3 regions of the Paenibacillus xanthanilyticus genome follow, and region 2 is predicted to be linked to each of the others. Evidence: riboswitches for the same ligand, from Rfam matches in the RefSeq annotation. Region 2 holds a riboswitch; each other region holds the start of a gene.
What was found. Region 2 has a riboswitch for cyclic di-GMP ahead of ACFSKT_RS15880 (putative bifunctional diguanylate cyclase/phosphodiesterase). Riboswitches for the same ligand answer to the same signal wherever they lie in the genome.
Positions count from the first base shown of each region.

Region 1: it holds a riboswitch for cyclic di-GMP, as region 2 does, so the genes downstream of both, ACFSKT_RS28630 (putative bifunctional diguanylate cyclase/phosphodiesterase) here and ACFSKT_RS15880 (putative bifunctional diguanylate cyclase/phosphodiesterase) in region 2, are expected to answer to the same signal.
Region 3: it holds a riboswitch for cyclic di-GMP, as region 2 does, so the genes downstream of both, ACFSKT_RS14515 (PilZ domain-containing protein) here and ACFSKT_RS15880 (putative bifunctional diguanylate cyclase/phosphodiesterase) in region 2, are expected to answer to the same signal.

Region 1 is NZ_JBHUHA010000002.1:2,520,203-2,526,049, forward strand. Features, by position in the region: gene ACFSKT_RS28625 (nitrate/nitrite transporter) at 1-278, shown strand, start outside; gene ACFSKT_RS28630 (putative bifunctional diguanylate cyclase/phosphodiesterase) at 528-2,924, opposite strand; cyclic di-GMP riboswitch class I at 3,004-3,094, opposite strand; gene mobA (molybdenum cofactor guanylyltransferase) at 3,217-3,861, opposite strand; gene rocD (ornithine--oxo-acid transaminase) at 3,942-5,234, shown strand; gene ACFSKT_RS28645 (glutamine--tRNA ligase/YqeY domain fusion protein) at 5,318-5,847, opposite strand, start outside.
Region 2 is NZ_JBHUHA010000001.1:3,697,828-3,703,674, forward strand. Features, by position in the region: gene ACFSKT_RS15870 (sigma-54 interaction domain-containing protein) at 1-783, shown strand, start outside; gene ACFSKT_RS15875 (VOC family protein) at 859-1,236, opposite strand; cyclic di-GMP riboswitch class I at 1,531-1,612, shown strand; gene ACFSKT_RS15880 (putative bifunctional diguanylate cyclase/phosphodiesterase) at 1,702-4,365, shown strand; gene ACFSKT_RS15885 (ABC transporter substrate-binding protein) at 4,362-5,738, shown strand.
Region 3 is NZ_JBHUHA010000001.1:3,371,946-3,377,792, forward strand. Features, by position in the region: gene uptA (undecaprenyl phosphate transporter UptA) at 1-226, opposite strand, end outside; gene ACFSKT_RS14500 (cupredoxin domain-containing protein) at 435-881, shown strand; gene ACFSKT_RS14505 (dehydrogenase) at 954-1,268, shown strand; gene ACFSKT_RS14510 (hypothetical protein) at 1,430-1,783, opposite strand; gene ACFSKT_RS14515 (PilZ domain-containing protein) at 2,052-2,762, opposite strand; cyclic di-GMP riboswitch class I at 2,853-2,947, opposite strand; gene ACFSKT_RS14520 (HD-GYP domain-containing protein) at 2,960-4,042, opposite strand; gene ACFSKT_RS14525 (GGDEF domain-containing protein) at 4,070-4,768, opposite strand; gene ACFSKT_RS14530 (class I SAM-dependent methyltransferase) at 5,039-5,847, opposite strand, start outside.

The DNA of each region.
Region 1 (5,847 bases), on a different contig from region 2:
CCGTCTTCCAGCTCGTTCCGCAGCGGTTCCAGAACGAGATCGGCATCGTGACGGGCATCGTCGGCGCGGCAGGCGGCCTGGGCGGTTACTTCCTGCCGAAAATACTGGGTTCGCTTAAGCAGTCCACCGGCTCTTACGGACCGGGCTTCCTGATCGTCAGCGGCGTGGCGCTGGCTTGCGTGGTCCTCATCTTCATCATTCAAGGTTCGTGGAAGCGGTCGTTCCTGGACAATGGCGGCAAAGCCCGTGCCAGCTCCTCGGCCAGCATCGCATCTTAAGGGAGGGGCGCGCCTATGGAAGCATTCGACGCGATCGAACCGTTCGAATGGCTGGATGCCGTGGATTGGTGGGGCACCACGGCCGACACGAGCTCCATCTCCACGGCGCCGGGCTATTCGGCTCCGGCTCCGACTCCGGCTCCGGCTGTGGCCCCGCAGCCCGAACCAAGTTCGCCATAGTTGCTTGATCCATATAAGCCAAAGAAGCGCTTGAGCAGCCCCTCCCAGGGACTGTCCAAGCGCTTCTTCTTATGAGATCGCGGGCGGCGCGGTCTTTGCGCCGCCCGCCTTCAGATGATAGGCGATCTCCAGGGCATTCATCGGCATGCCGATATGGTAGCCCTGCAGCTCCCGGCAGCCGAGATCACGCAGCAGCTCGAGCTGTTCCTCCGACTCGACGCCTTCGGCGATGACCTCCTTGCCCAGCTGCATCGCCATCTCGACCAGCATGCGGACGATGACGTAATCCTCCCTGGATTGGGCGATACCGCGCACGAGCGAATGGTGCAGTTTAATGTAGCGGTACGGGAACCGGTTCAGCATGCTGAGCGAAGAGTAGCCGGAGCCCACGTCGTCGATGCCGAGCGTTATGCCAAGCCCCATCAACGCCTGGCATACCTGCCGGGTCCGTGCCATATCGGTAATCATCGTGCTTTCGGTAATCTCCAGCCGAAGCGTTCCCGGCGGCACTTCGTAACGCGCCAACAGCGCCTCGATCCGCTGCGCGAACCCCGCCTCCCGCAGCTGCTGCGCCGAGATATTGACCGTTACCGTCATGCCCGGGCGGGCGCACTGCTTATCCAGCCAGACGCGGATTTGCTTCACGACCTCCTCCAGCACCCAGCTGCCGATCGGAATAATCGCCCCGCTCTCCTCGGCGAGCGGGAGGAACTTGGCCGGCGCCACACGGCCCAGCTCCGGCGAACACCAGCTAAGCAGCGCCTCCAAGCTCGCAGTCTCCCCCGTGCGGGCATCCACCTGGGGCTGATAGTGCAGCTCGAACTGCCTCAGCTCTAGCGCCGTGGACAGGCCCTGAATCAGCTTCATCTGTTTCTGGGCCTTGATGTTAAGCTCGGGCGTGCAGCGATGGTACCGGTTGCGGCCGCCTTGTTTGGCCTCGTACATCGCCGTATCCGCTTGACGGATAAGCATTTCGACCTCCTGGCCGTCCTCCGGCGCGATGACGATGCCGACGCTGGCCGATACGCTATAGAAGCTGCCGCGCAGCTGCATCGGCTCCACGAGCATCCGGAGCAGTCCGCCCGCATAGTCCGCGGCTTCGGCATCCTCCTCCCGCACGGGAAGCAGAATCGCGAATTCGTCGCCTCCCAGCCGGTAGGCGCTTGCGCCCGCGGGAAGCGATTCGCGCAGCCGATCGGCGACTTGCTTGAGCAGCCGATCCCCCGCGCTGTGACCGAGCGTATCGTTAATCCACTTGAATTGGTCCAAGTCGATCAGCAGCAGCGCCAGGCGGTTCTCTCCCGCTAACGCGCGCGTCAGCTCTTCCTCGATCGCGGCATAGAATTTACGGCTGTTGCCCAGTCCGGTTAGCGTATCCTCGTAAGCCAGTCTGGCCAGCATCCGCTCGGCATTCTTCCGTTCGGTCATATCAATGACGATGAAGAAAGCGAGCTGCTCCTCTTCCGTCTCCATAAATTCGCCGATTAACTCGACATCCATGACGCGTCCGGCTTTATTGACGATTTCCAGCTCCATCGCAAGCGGCGTCTGTGTTTGGAACGATTGCCGGTAAGCCGCCAAGAACGCCTGGTTCACGCCGAACAGCTGCGACAGGCACAGCCCCTCGATCAACTCGTCGTCCTTCACGCCGGCAAGCTTGCGGAACGCGCTGTTAGCTTCGACGACGCCCCCCTTCTCGTCGAGGACGACGGTGCCGTTCGGCGACAGCTCGAACACCAGCTCATACCGTTTGCCGGCGAAGGAGAGCAGATCGTATTTCATCATCGACTGCCGGATCGCGAACACCCAGACCAGCACGCCATACGAGGAGACGAAATCAAAGACGCGCTGCCCGCCCTGCTCGAACGCGGCGACGATCAGCAGCCCCCCGCCCAGCAGCAGGCCGACAAGCAGGCACCCCGCGAGAATAATCCGAATGCGCTGGCTCTCCTTCTGCATCCATCTCTTCCCCGCCGTTCGCCTGCCCGCCCGCGCGAGCAGGATGTACGCGCCAAGCAAACAATAACAGACGAGCACCACCTCGAGGGCAATGAACGAGCCGCTGAACTGCTCGACACGCCCGACCGCCCGCTGCTCCATCGCAACCGCATCCGGGTCGGACACAAGCGGCACAAGCCCTATCGCCGGGAACAGGCAGATGACGTGCATCCAGAGCTTCCGAATGCCGAGCTTGCTGACCATGACAAAGAAATACAGCGCCGCGGTCATTGTCAGAAAGACGGCCGGGAACTTCATGAACCGAAGCGCTTCGTAGGCCGCCTCGTGCGGCAGCGCGGCGAACAGAAAGTCGCCCAGGAATACAAATCCCAGGAAAAAGAATAAGGCGGAAGTGACCCAATGAAGACGATTGCCCGGATTGCGGGCGACGATCTCGACCGCCAAGCAAAAGATAAGCAGGAAGGGAAGCAACTGATTGAGAACGGGGAAAAACAGCGAGGTGGACAAAAGAATCAGCTCCCGATTAAGACGATTGGCGCGAAGTACAGGAAACCCCTGGGCTTCAAGGTTTCGCGTCAAGCCTTAAAGCGGCAGCTGGCTGGCATCGGTTCATCGTTCGACCATTAGCCCCTCTAGCTTTGCGTCGTGCGTTTTCACGCAGTTTGCTTTTCTCATATTCGGTATGCGGTTAGGTTACTTTAGGTATATAGTCCTGATTCTTTTATATCACGAGCTTTCTGCGATGTCTACACGCCGACCTGCTATGGAGGACATGTAATAATTGGTAATTCTGTCACGGCTATACGCCGTCAGCATACCGCTTCAGATAGTCACCGTACGCCTCGGGCGTGTTCAAATTCAGGAAAGCCGCCGTTTCTTCGGGCGAGATATCCACTTCGTATGCATCGAGCTCGCCGAGCAGCTTCATCACGCGAAGATCACCGGCCGCCAGCGCCCGTTCGATTCGCGGCGCGGTGCGCGTATGATAGAGCGCGTGGAAAGGCTGCCGAGGCGCGGTGACGACATCCGGCCCCGCGTCGCCGCGCTTCCCCCGAGCGGCGACGGCCGCTTCCATCCGGCGCAGAAGCGGCACGGACAGCACAGGCATATCACAGGCCATCACGAAGACATAACCGGACGGCAGGCTGGATAGCCCGGCATGCAGACCGGCGAGCGGACCGTTCCCCGGATAGACGTCCCGAACGTATTGCACCCGCCGCGCGACCGGGCTATCTTGCAGCAGGCCTCGATAGAGCGCCTCGCGTTTTTCGTCCGCGACGGATATCGCGATCGGGCCGCATCCTTCACGCGCCATGCCTTCCGCCAGTCGGACGAGCAGCGGTTTGTCACCAATCAAGAGCGCTGCTTTATCCGTTCCCATCCGCGAGCTTAGGCCGCCCGCGAGGATGAGCCCGCTTCCGCCAAAGCGGTATTTCTCCTTCATTTTCGCATCAAACCCCTTCCTGCCGATTCATGCATCCCTCCCGCCTTCGCATATGCATACATGGAAAGGGGGAGTTGCCCATGTCCGAAGAACATGCTTCTCATTCCGACGCGTCTCGCAGCGCGACGAGCCGCTCCAGCCATACCATCGCGCGGACGGAGCGATACAGCGCGCGCAACTACCATCCGCTGCCCGTCGTAATCGCCGAGGCCGAAGGCGCCTGGGTGACCGATCCGGAGGGCAACCGGTATCTCGACATGCTCAGCGCCTACTCGGCCTTGAATGCCGGCCACCGGCATCCGCGCATCATCGCCGCGCTGAAGGCGCAGGCCGACCTCGTCACGTTAACTTCGCGCGCCTTCCATAGCGAACCGCTAGCCGCCTTGTGCGAGCGGCTGGCCGCCTACACCGGCAAGCCGCTGGCGCTTATCATGAACAGCGGCGCGGAGGCGGTGGAGACCTCGCTGAAAGCCGCTCGCCGCTGGGCCTACCGAGTAAAAGGCGTACCGGACGGCGAAGCGGAAATCATCGTCTGCGACGGCAATTTCCACGGGCGGACGATTACGGTCACGTCCTTCTCCTCAACCCCCGAATACCAAGCGCATTTCGGGCCGTTCACGCCAGGGTTCAAACTCGTCCCTTACGGGGACGCCGAAGCGATCGAACGCGCCATCGGTCCGAATACGGCCGCCGTGCTGATCGAGCCGATCCAGGGCGAGTCCGGCATCGTCATTCCGCCGGACGGCTATCTGCGCGCGGTGCGCGACATCTGTACGCGAGGGCGCGCGCTCCTGATCGCCGACGAGATCCAGACCGGCTTCGGCCGTACCGGCCGCCGGTTCGCGTGCGACCACGAAGACGTCGAGCCCGACCTGATCGTCCTGGGCAAGGCGCTCGGCGGCGGCGTGCTTCCCGTCTCTGCCGTCGTCGGCGGCCCCGAGACGCTCGGGCTGTTCGAGCCCGGCTCGCACGGCTCCACCTTCGGCGGCAATCCGCTCGCCTGCGCGGTGGCGCTCGCCGCGCTGGCCGTCACGGAAGAGGAACGCCTGGCGGAGCGGTCGCAGTCGCTCGGCGCCTATATGCGCGAGCGGCTCGGAGCCATCGTACACCCGGACATCGCGCAGGCGCGCGGTCGCGGCTTGTTCATCGGCCTGGAGCTGCGCGTGCCGGCCCGCCCGTATTGCGAGCGGCTCATGGCGCTCGGTCTGCTGTGCAAAGAGACGCACGAGCATACGATCCGCTTCGCCCCGCCGCTGACGATCAGCCGCGAGGATCTGGACGTGGCGATCGCGAAGGTCGAGCAGGTCTTCGCCGCAGCCGACGTTGAGGCCGCGGAGGATGCCGATGTCCCGGATGATGGCGAGCCCGTTTGAGCCCGATACAAGCCGGACGCTCACCAAGCGCGTTCCGCTAGCGAAAAAAGGTACGGCCGACTGGCCGTACCTTTTCGTTGTCGTTAGCCTTTCGCCGGATCGAACGAGCTCTTCAGCGACACGATGCGATTGAAGACGATGCCGCCTTCGCCCGACAGCTTCGGATCGACGTTGAAGTAGCCGTGGCGGAAGAACTGGAATTTGTCCTGGCCTTGCGCGTCCTTCATGTTCGGCTCGACGAAGCCTTCCAGCACCTCGAGCGAGTTCGGGTTCAGGCGCTCCAGGAATGGACGGTCGTCGTTATCGCCGTCGACCAGCAGCGGCTCGAACAGGCGGAACTCCGCCTTAATCGCCTGCGACGCCTCCACCCAGTGGATCGTCCCTTTGACCTTGCGGCCCGTGAAGCCCGATCCGCTCTTCGTCTCCGGATCATAGGTGCAGCGCAGCTCCGTCACATTGCCGTCCGCGTCCTTGATCACTTCTTGGCACGTGATGAAATACGCATGCTTCAGGCGCACCTCGTTGCCCGGGAACAGACGGAAATATTTCGCCGGCGGGTTCTCCATGAAGTCGTCGCGCTCGATGTAGATTTCGCGGGAGAACGGGATTTGGC
Region 2 (5,847 bases):
GGCTCTATCCCGCCCGGCTTGCTCGACATCGAGCTGTTCGGCTATCAAGGCGGCACCTTCTCAGGCCAGGATACCGGCAAAGCGGGCGCGCTCGAAGCCGCCGGAGGCGGAACGCTGTTCCTCAATGAGATCGACAAGCTTCCCGTGGACATTCAGGCGAAGCTCTATCAGGCGATGCAGACCCGGATGGTCACCCGCAGCGGCGCGGAAACGCCCGTCCGCATCGAGGCGCGCGTCGTCGCCGCGACGGATCAGCTGCTGGCCGACATGGTCGCGGCGCGAGCATTCCGGGACGATCTGTACTATGCGTTCAATATCGTCTCGATCGCCATCCCGCCGCTGCGCGAGCGCAAGGAGGACATCCCGTCGCTGGCCCAGCTCTACGTCCGCGATTATGCGCTTCAATACCAGAAGCCGATCCCGGTATTCGATCCGGGCGTCATGGTGGCCCTTATGAGCTATCAGTGGCCGGGCAATCTGCGGGAGCTGCGCAACGTCATCGAGCGGTGCATCATTCTATGCGATGGCGAGCAAATCACGATGGAGCTGCTGCCGGAAGCGCTCCAGCGCGATCAGCTGCAGCGCGATGCCGCCCCGGACGAGGAATCCGGCTTCTACCACGAACGCAAGGCGCTCAAGCCCGCGCTCACGCAAGAGGACGAGATCGCGCTCATCGAGGAGGCGCTCGCCAAGACGTTCGGCAACAAGAGCGCCGCCGCCAAGCTGCTCGGCATCTCGCGCGGGACGCTGTATAATAAGATGAAGGAGTTTCATCTGAGCTAAGCGATATCGGCACGCATGCCAAAAAGAGTCCGGGAAGCATGAATCATGCTTTCCGGACTCTTTTTGCGTACTGCTTTATCGCATCCGCTCCATGAACTCCAGACGGTTGCCGAACGGATCCTGGACGTAAAACCTCCCGACGCCTTCCTCCGCCCGCGCATCGTCGTCCATGACGATTACCCCCCGGCCTTGCAGTTGGGCTTTAAGCTGGTTCAGCCCCCGGACACGGAAAGCCGGATGCGCCTTGGCCGCCGGGACGAAGTCCTTTTGCACGCCGACATGCACCTGATGCGCGCCGCATTGGAACCATGCTCCGCCTCGGGCTCGCAGCGGCTCCGGCTTCGGAATTTCCGGCCACCCGAGCAATCCGCCGAAGAAACGCCGCGCCGCGTCCTCGCAGCCTTCCGGCGCCGCCAACTGCACGTGATCGATACCGTCGAATTGAAATGCCATCCCATTCGCCCCCCATTTTCAGTTTCACTCTACAAAACACAGTTTCATTTCATACTGATTTTACAACGTTATCCAGTAAAAGACCACCCTCTTTCGAACATGGTCCTTTCGGCAGCTTCTCGTTGAGTTCGGCGGTGAACACAAACTTTTTTTTAGGCCGGCAGGAAAAAAGGAAGGTTGCACAGAAATGATAATCTCGAGCAACAATTACCATTGAGTTGCCTTTCCATTTCCACTACAATTGACCTACCAAGTCTTATGACCTACAACCTAGCAGCCTAGTCATTCATGAATCAACATATCGGGCAAACTATGCGAAAGCATAGGACGCAAAGCCACGGATCTGAAATCCAAGTATGATCGCCGGGTTGCTACCATCTCTTGAACGAACTTCGAATCAGGGGAATGCCCATGGCATTTCCCTGATTTTTTTATGTCCAAATTCACCGTGCAGGAGGACCCATCGTGGAGGGACAAGCTCTACTTTCCCATCTCAATGCTCGCAAATGGGCCATTTTCATCGCCGTCGTCCTATTGGCCGTCGCCATCGAGAGCCAGCCGCTTTCCCTCGTCTACGGCATTTCGCTTTCCTTCGGCAGCGTGTTGCTGTTCGCCTCCATCGGCCTGCTTCAGCTCCGCTACGTGGCGCTTGGCGCGCTGACGGTCTATGGCGCCTGCATGCTCGCATTCGGTCACTCCCCCTTCGTGCTCGTTCATCTTGCCGAGCTGCTGGCCGTCGGACTGTTAAGCCGCAACAGCGCCAAGCCCCTTTTCTTCTGGGACGCCTGCTTCTGGGCGGTCATCGCCCTCCCGGCGGCGTTCATCCTGCACGTCACTGATCATCAAACATCCGAAATCGTGCTGGCCCTGCTCGTCGGCGCCGCCAACAGCATGATCAACGCCACGCTGGCCGGCATCGTCGTCAAATATTTGCCGGTCTGGATCCGCATCGCCCCAAGGACGAAGCAGCCGATCCACCTGAAGCAAGCGCTGGCCCACTTCACGCTCTTCATGATCTTCGTTCCCTATCTCATGTACTTGTCCATCGGCAGCGCCAACATTACCGACACGCTGGAACGCAATACGCTTCACCAGTCGGAAGGCACGGCCAGCAGCATCAAGGAAGAGCTGGGCCGCTGGACCGCCGAGGAATACCGCTCCGTGAAGCTCGGGTCGGATATCCAGATCGGCTACTTGCAGAACATGATTAACAAATACACGAGCGAAGGCATGTCGCTCATCACCGTGACCGACAACAAGAACCGGATCATCGCCGATACCCAGGGCTCTCCTTACGGGCTGAAGTTCACCCGGCTTCAAGCCGATGTCAAGAAGCAATTCAACGACCGGTTCTACCTGACCTTGCCGGCCAATGCCCATACGCGTCAAACCTGGCAGGATGCGGGTTATCTGTATATTCAGGAAGTCCCGCAGGCGTCCATGACGATCTACATCGATACGCCGCTCGGTCCGTTCCTCGACTCGATCTACGAGGAATATTTCTACCATTTCCTGAACCTGATGCTGTGCGCGCTCGGGGTCACCCTGCTCGTGCTGCTGTTTGGTCGCATGCTCACCGGCACGATTACGGAGCTAGCAGCCACCACCGCGAACTTGCCCGACCGGCTCAAAAGGATGGAGACGCTCGAATGGCCGACAAGCGGCATTATCGAATTCAACTCGCTCATTCAGAACTTCCAGCATATGTCGCGCGACTTGTTCCGGCTGTTCCAGGAATCGTCGGACGCGAACAGCAAGCTCAAGGACCAGACCGCCAAGCTGATGGTCTCCGAAGAGAAGCTCCAGCATTTGGCGTACTACGACGGTCTGACCGGCTTGCCGAACCGGCTTCACTTCTCCAATCACCTGCTGCGCGTGCTGGAGGAGCATCAACAAAGCGAACGAAGCGCCGGCCAGTCGGTGGCGGTCATGTTCGCGGACTTGAACCGGTTCAAGCAGATCAACGATACGATGGGCCATGCCGCGGGCGACGAGCTGCTGCAGCGGGTGGCCGAGCGGTTCGCCCGCTACGAGTCCGGGCAATGCCGCATTTTCCGCCTCGGCGGCGACGAGTTCGTCGTCGTGCTCGTCTATGAGGACGAGGCGCTGCTGCACGAGACGGCGGACGCGATCTGCCGCACGTTCAACGACGCCATTATGATCGCGGGAACCGAGCTTTACATATCCGTCAGCTTGGGCATCAGCGTCTACCCGCGGGACAGCCGCGATCACGATTCCCTGCTGAAGCATGCGGATATGGCGATGTATCAGGCGAAAGAACAAGGGACCAGCTGCTATCGCTTCTTCGACGACGAGATGAACCGATACCTCGCGGAGAAGATGCAGCTGGAAAACGGTCTGCGGATCGCGATCCGCTCCGGCGAGTTCAAGCTCCATTACCAACCGAAGGTGGCGGTCGCCACCGGGCGAATCAGCGGCGCCGAAGCGCTCATCCGCTGGTATCACCCGAATCTCGGCCTCATCCCGCCGGACCGCTTCATCCCGCTTGCGGAAACCTCCGGCTTGATCGCCGAGATCGACGCCTGGGTCATCCGGGAAGCCTGCCGGCAGAACCGCGTCTGGACGCGGCAGGGCATGCCGCCGCTGCCGGTCGCCGTCAACATCTCCGGCCGCCATTTCGAACAGGGCGAGCTTCCGCAGCTGATTCGGTCGATCGCCGATGAGACGGGGATGGATCTCTCTCTGCTGACGCTCGAGATTACGGAGGGCATCTTCATCCGCAATCCCGACAAAGTCGTCGCGCAGCTCGAGGCGCTCCGGGCGCTCGGCCTTCGCGTCTCCATCGACGATTTCGGCACCGGCTATTCGTCCTTGAACCAGCTGCAGCGTCTGCCCGTCGACGAGGTCAAGCTTGACCGCACGTTCATGAAAGGGATCGTGAACGATCCCAAGAAGTCCCGCATCGTCGGCGCCATCGCCGAGCTGCTGCGCAGTCTGCAGCTGCACGTCGTCGTCGAAGGCATTGAGACCCTGGAGGATTATCGATATATCGAGAAGCTAGAGTGCGAAGAAGCACAGGGCTATTGGCTTAGCCGGCCGCTGCCGGCGGAAGAATTCGCATCCTTCCTGCAAGCCTACGCCAAGGAAGATCGGGAGGAAATATCATGAGAAATCGCAGCATGCGCCGCTTGGGCTTGACGCTGATCACCGCTGTACTCGCCGTCGGGCTGGCCGGCTGCTTCGCCTCCGGCACCGGGACGAAGCAGCTCGGCGCGGAGAACGAATCCACGTCCGCGATGCCGCCTGCGGAAGGCGCGGACAAGACGCAGGAGATTGACCCGAACATCAGCGCGGAGCTGACGCTATGGGTGTACTATAAAGGCTTTGACAAGCTGATCCCGCAGTTCCAGAAGCTGTATCCAAACGTGAAGGTGACGGTGAAGGACTTCCTGTACGCCTCGTACGAGAACGAGTTCCTGCAGGCGCTGGCCGACGGCGACGTGCCGGACGTCATGCTCGTGGACAGCGCGCAGTTCGGCTCCTTCTCCTCGATCAAAGGCGTGGAGAACCTGCTCGATCCGCCATATAACGCCGGTCAATACGAGAAGGATTTCAGCGAAGCGTTATGGCGGAGCAATATGTCGCTGGATCGGAAACGACTCGTCGGCTTCCCGCTCTCCAGCTCGCCGATCGTCACCTACTACCGCAAGGATATCATGGACAAATACGGCTTCCCTTCCGAACCGAAGGCGCTCGGCGATTATATGGCCGACAAGGACAACTGGCTGAACATGGCCAAGACGCTGAAGCAGGACGGCATCTATTTGACGCAGTGGGACCCGGAGATCGTCTTGAACTTCGAGCGCACGCAAAGCTTCTTCGACGACGAGCTCCGCTTCCAGCGCAACAACGAGCTGTTCAAGGAAGCGATCGATATCGCCAAGGTCATCCACGACCTCAACCTGGCCGCGCATCTCGACGTCTGGACCTCCAGCGGCGAAGAAGCCGTGCGCAAAGGCAGCATCGCGATGATGTACATGGGCACATGGGGCGGCGATCAAATCAAAGCGTGGGCGCCGGAATCCGCCGGTCTCTGGCGGGAGACGCGGCTCCCGTTCAATCTCTACGGCTGGCAGAACAGCGCCAACTTCATTCTCCCGTCCGATGGGAAGAACAAAGCGCTTGCCTGGAAGTTCATCGAGTTCTACGTCACCGAAGCGAGCAAGAACGGCATGGCGGGATCGGTCCCGGCTTATCTGCCGGCGCGCGGCAACCCAAAGGAGCTGGCCTCCGTCAATCCGTACATGGGCAACCAGCCGGTGTACGCGCTGCACGAGGAGCTCGTGAACAAAATGGCCGAACTCGTGCCGACGCCGCTCGACGCGAAAGCCGCGGCGATCTGGGACAAAATGCTTGCCCAAGGCATCGAGCGCAAAATGGACACCGCGACCATGCTCGACGGCATCGAAGAGCGCATCGTCTCGTCGCTAGCGACGGAGATCGATATTTTGAAGCGCAATCTGGAAGAGTCGTCGCCTTGACCGGCTTCCTGCCGACGATCCTCCTCCTTCGATGAATACCGCTTTCCATGGCAAAGAGCCGCAGATATTCAATCTGCGGCTCTTTGGCGCGGCCCCCATAGTTACCGCT
Region 3 (5,847 bases), 330 kb from region 2:
ATCTGCCGATAGCATACAGTATCCATTGCTGGATAACCGCGCCGATCGTGCCGCAGATGACCGCGGTCAGGAACGAAATCTCGCCCTTATACACCAGGTAACCGCCGAACGCCAGCACGATTTCGCTCGGAATGACTTCGATCGCAAGACCGATAATGATGCCCCAATAGCCTAACTCTTCAATCCAGTGCAACGCGGTGGTTGCTAGCTCGTGAATCCACTCCATTCTCCGTCTCCTAACATTTCTAAATTTTGTCGCTTCTGTCTCTATCGGTATTCTAGCACATTGAGTGCCATGCCTCCATAAGACCAGACACACAATAAAGTGACAATTCCGTCACTCGGCGCCGCTTTGTCCAAACCGGCAGACATGCGTGAACAAGCCCGCGCATAGACTAGCTGTGTTCAATATGATGAAAGCAGGTGGGCGTTCCATGACCAACATTTTCGTGATTACCAAAAAGCAAATCAAGCTGTTCGCGGTCCTGCTCTTGGCGTTAGTCGTAGCGGTCGTATGCTTCAAGTGGAACCAGTCGCAGGCCGCGATGGCGACGCCGAGCCAGACGCGGGTCATGCATCTGGTGACGGGCGAATTCGAGGCTCGCGACGCGAACAACAAAAAGATCGAAGCGTATCTCTGGTCGCCAAGCAGCATCTTCGTCAATGCCGGAGAGGAAGTGGAGCTGCGTCTGACGGGCATCAGCGGCGAATCGCATCCGTTCGTCATCGAAGGACTCGGCATTCAAGGAACGGTGGAAAAAGGCAAAACAACGGTCGTCAAATTCAAAGCGGAGCAGAAAGGCACCTATCCGATCATCTGCCAAACGCATGATACGCGCGAGCATAACGGTCCGATGGTCGGCTACATCTACGTCCAATAACAAGCGCCTGCCGGGCCGGTGACCAATCAGCAGCCGGGCGCATATATAGGGGAATGAGAGGAGTCGGTTACGATGAAACCATCCCCCCCATCCAAACATGCGGCCGGACTGCCGACCGCGCGCAAAATTCGGCGTGCCTGCGATAACGAGCTGTACCGGACCGTCAAGCGCCTGAACGTCTACGTGCCCAAGGAGAAGCTGGAAGCGGCGGAAAAGCTGTATTTCAAGAAAGTCGCCCTCAACTTGCCCTGGATCGCGGAAAACCAGAGCAATCGCCGCAAGCTCGCCGACTGGTGGGACGAGAATGTCAGCGCGGAAATCGCCGAGCTGTGGGAAGTGGACCTAGCCAAGCTGCAGGCGGCCTTCCGTGAAGCGTTCGGCGGGTAGCGCGCAAAAAAAGGACCTCGCTTCGCCATCGTGGCGGAAGTCGAGGTCCTCTTTCTTTCGCGTTTACCTCTTTCAATAGAAACTCGATTATTTCGCGCACGCCCGAGGGACGCCCGCCAGAAGGGCATCTCACGTACGCAGCGTCCGGCACACAACCTGCGTTAGCCGATGACGGCGAAAGCTTCCGAGCCGGCCGGAATCGACCGGGAACGGAACTGGACGCCGGCGGAATTAAAGATGCGGATCGTCAAGTTAGACGTCGTGAGCACGCCGACGTTGCGGAACTGCACGACGCCGAAGTTGTCGAAAAAGGCGGTCGAGATCAGCGAATTGTTCCGGTACAAACGCGCGAAAAACCCGTTCGTGCTGAACGTAACGCCGTTGTTCTGGACCCACAGCACCGTCAACCGGTTCAAGTAGACGGATTGCGTGCTTCCGACCGGTATTTTGGCTGTCCGGATCACCCTCCCCGTGCTGGATGCGAGACGCTTCGGTTTTATTCGAGTCGATGCCATTCTTCCAACCCCTCCTCGTAAGTTTCCTATAGCATATGCTAGGGAAACAAGCGCGGACCGGACGAACGCACGCGGTCTATCACCTATTTTCGGGAGGATTGGATACGGTAGATTTGACGGTCCTCGGCAGATGACGCGCAGCTTCAACCGGCGGCATTCCGCGGTCATACAGCAGAGTGGTTGGACTCTCCTATATATTGAAAAAGGGAAACGCGGCCGCGGCCGGTTCCCCTCATCCTCCTACATTCGCGGGCAGCGCGCCAATGTCTTACATCCGCGCAAGCGCCTTGCGCTTCTCCTTGACCCGGTAATAATTCGACACCTGCTCGCGGATCAAGAAGGCGCGAAGCATTCTTGCCTGCAGCTCGTTCAGCTCCACAAAACGGGCGCCGTAAAAGCAAAACTCGCCTTCCGTCTCGCTTCGGACGATTTCAATATGGCAGCTGAGCTCGAAGCCCATCGAGACGACCGCCGGCAGGAGATCGCCGATACGGAGCTTCACGTTATGAACGGTCTCGAAGCCGATGCCGCTTAGCGAGACGTTCTTCGTCTTGAATACCGCCTGCTGTTCATCGCCTTCCTCGGCTTCCGTCTGATTCGCCCGGACGCTCGGCTGAAGCCTGCCGTCCAGCCGGACCTCGACGCGATTCGCCTCCCGCTTCTCCTCCAAGCCCGCGAGCGACTTCGGCGGGAGCAGCACCGCAAGCGACCCTTCCGCCTTCGCGATGACCGTGGATTGCATCCGCTGGATGCCCACCGGCGAATAGAGCGTGAGATGGACTGGATCTCCCAAATGAAACGATTTGAATTCGGACATCTCGATCTCCAGCATCTCGCCTTCCACATGGGTCAGCAGTCCCGTGGATACGTATCCGTCCTTCTCGACCACCGTCCTGCTGTGCAGGAGCGTCTCTAGGGGATACGTCGTCATTTCTTTGCCATATACGGCGGTTTGTTCGACTCTTGATGTTCTCGTCATGATGGATGTGACCTCCGTGGATACAAAATAAAAAAAGCCGCTCCCTGGTACTTAAGCCGACTTCGTCATCCTGTTCACGGATGCCCTCGCTTCGGCGGCCAGGCTGTCATTGTTCGCGATGCGCGCAAACGGTAGACCCTTTAGCTTTGCGTCCTTGTCTTTCGACAAGTTTGCCTTTGTCCTGCATTCGATTGTAGTTAAACTTCCTTGACGATGAGCAGATTGTTGGAATTCTTCAGCTCGATCTCGTACGCCGCGGCCGGCGGATTGCCGTCCGCTTCCCGAATGATCCGCACCGTCGGACGATGGACGGCCAGCGGGTTGTTGGCGGATACGACGGCGATCTGGCCGGAGCTTAGAAGCACGGTCGTCGCGATCGGGTAGATGGAAATATGTTTGCAAAACAATTTGATCAGGTTGACGTCGAAATACGTGTTGCCCGCCGCGAACAGAAACTCGATCGCTTCCGTCGGCGTATGCCGTTTGCGGTGCGGCCTCGGCGAGGTTAAGGCGTCGTACACATCCGCGATGGCGATAATCTGCGCGTACTCGTGAATCTCGTCGCCTTTGATCTTGCGCGGATACCCGCTCCCGTCGAACCGCTCATGATGCTGGAACGCGCAATGGGCCGATAATAAAGAGACGTCGTGCTGCGCGCGAAGCAAGTTGAACCCGTCTTCCGCGTGCTTCTGAACCAGGCCCCGCTCCGCTTCGCTAAGGAAAGCCGCCTTGGCGAGCAATTCTTTCGGCACCTGCGTCATGCCGATATCGAACAGCAGCGCGCCGACGCCCAGCTCCTCCAGCTGATTGCGGTTGTAGCCTTTGGCCACGCCTATGATGCCCGCGAGAATGGCAACGTTGACTGAATGATTGAATAAGTAAGAATCCATGGCCTGAATATTCGTCAGGCTAACAAGCATGTCTTGTCTTGCGGAGAGGTCCTGCATCATTTGACCGAATACCGTGCGGAACGTGCGGCCAAGCTCCGGCGCGACCGTGCGCCCTTTGGTCTTGTGCGTATCCATGAGCGTGGTCATCGTCTTGTGGACTTCGGCCATCGCCTTGCGCCGCGTCTCGTCCTGAATCGCCGAGCTCGGCTCCAAATCTTCGGTCATGTCATCCTGGATATAGAGCATGTCGATGCCCAAATTCTCAAGCCGATCGATAAATCGTTGGGTTAATTCTACGCCTTCCCCCAGCAGAACATTGCCATTCTCTTGAAAGACGGTGCGCCCCAATTTATCCCCCGGCCTAACCGAGGTTATATGCGCTTTCCTCATTGTGCCATTCCGCCTTTGATTGCCTGTTTATTGTGCTTGAGCCGCCTGCTGCATCGCTTCCTCTTCGGCTTTATGGCGCTTGCCCAATAGTTTGTCCGCGTACATGCGTTCGTCGGCAAGCTGCGCGAGCTGGCCCAGATGTACGCCGTCCGCCGGATACGAAGCGACGCCCGCCGATACGGCTAGCCGGACGCCGGTTCGAAGCGTTGCGTGCTCCAGCAGCTCGCGGACCCTTCGCAAGAAGACGGCGACGGTCTTGTCGTCCGCATACGGACAGATGACCAAAAATTCGTCCCCGCCCCACCGCGCCACGATCTCCCCGCGCTGTGCGCCATTCTGAAGCGCCGTCGCGACCTCGCGGATCGCCGCGTCCCCCTGGGCATGTCCATGGGAATCGTTGACCTGCTTGAAGTCGTTCACGTCGATCAGCATGACCGCCATTCGCTTGCGTTGCTTGCCGGCGCGAGCTGCCAATCGAACGAATCCGCTCTCCACGAAGCGCCGATTGTACACACCCGTCAGCGGATCCATGGCGGCCATCCGGGCCAGCCGATCATGCTTCAGGCCAAGCCACCAGCCTACGGGGAAGGAGACGGCGGCAAACAGCAGCGCGCCGGCGCTTGCCCGAAACAGGCCGCTCTCCTCGGGCCAGAGCCCGTAAAGCGCGGCGCAGCCGGACAAGCCGATCGCGGCCGCCAGCGCGGTTATCCTCCCCCGATATGCCACCGTATCCTCTCCTTCTCATCGTCCGACTGCTTGGCCGCGCCCCTTCTTCCTCGCTTCGGCGGTGATGAAACTATGACTACGCTATGAACGAACATCTCAAAAAGAACGAGGAATAGGCAGAGATCCACCCCTGCCATCAGTCCCAAAACGATCATTCCTAAACCCTTTAAAACGAACTAATTACCGGGACTCGCGTACGGTTTAATTCTAGCATACGCGATTTCCGCCGACAATCCGTATGTGATATTTTTCATTGCTAGTCATTAAGGATTACTTGATAGCGGCTAGACGGTCTGAAAGCGCCGATTCCAGATAGGGCGAAAGATTCAGTCCATCCCGGAAGGCAACGTATTCCGCCCATTTGCGCGCGCTCGCCTTGCCGCCGGCCGTGGCCCGGATCAGCAAATTTTTGGGCGTGTGCTCGGGATCGATAAATTCGAGCAGCTGCACTTTGTAGCCGATGACTTCAAGCAGCTGCGCGCGCACCGCATCGGTCGCCAGCGCGCTGAACCGCTCTTTAAGCAGGCCGTGGGACAGAAGCGGAGCAAGCGTCTCGTTCTTCACTTGCTTGAACAGCTCGTGTTGGCAGCAGGGAACGGACAGAATGACCGATGCTCCCCACCCGACCGCTTTGGCGAGCGCCGCGTCCGTCGCGGTGTCGCAGGCGTGGAGCGTCACGACCATGTCCGCTTTGGCAATCTCGTTGAAATCCGCGATATCGCCAACCTGGAACTTCAGCCGGTCGTAGCCTAGCTTCTCCGCCAGCTCCGTGCAGAAGGCGATCACGTCTTCCTTCAAATCCAGGCCGATGATGGAGATTTGCCGCTGCTGCTCGATCGCGAGCAGATGATACAGCGCGAAGGTCAAATACGATTTGCCGCAGCCGAAATCGACGATTTTGATTTCTCGGTCCGTCGGAAGCTCGGGCAGCACATCGCTCACCATTTCAAGAAACCGATTGATCTGCCGGTACTTGTCCTGCTTCTTCGCCGCCACTTGACCGTCCTTCGTCATAATGCCCAGCTCCACGAGAAACGGCGCCGCCGTCCCTTCTTGGATCACCCGCTGCTTCTGACGGT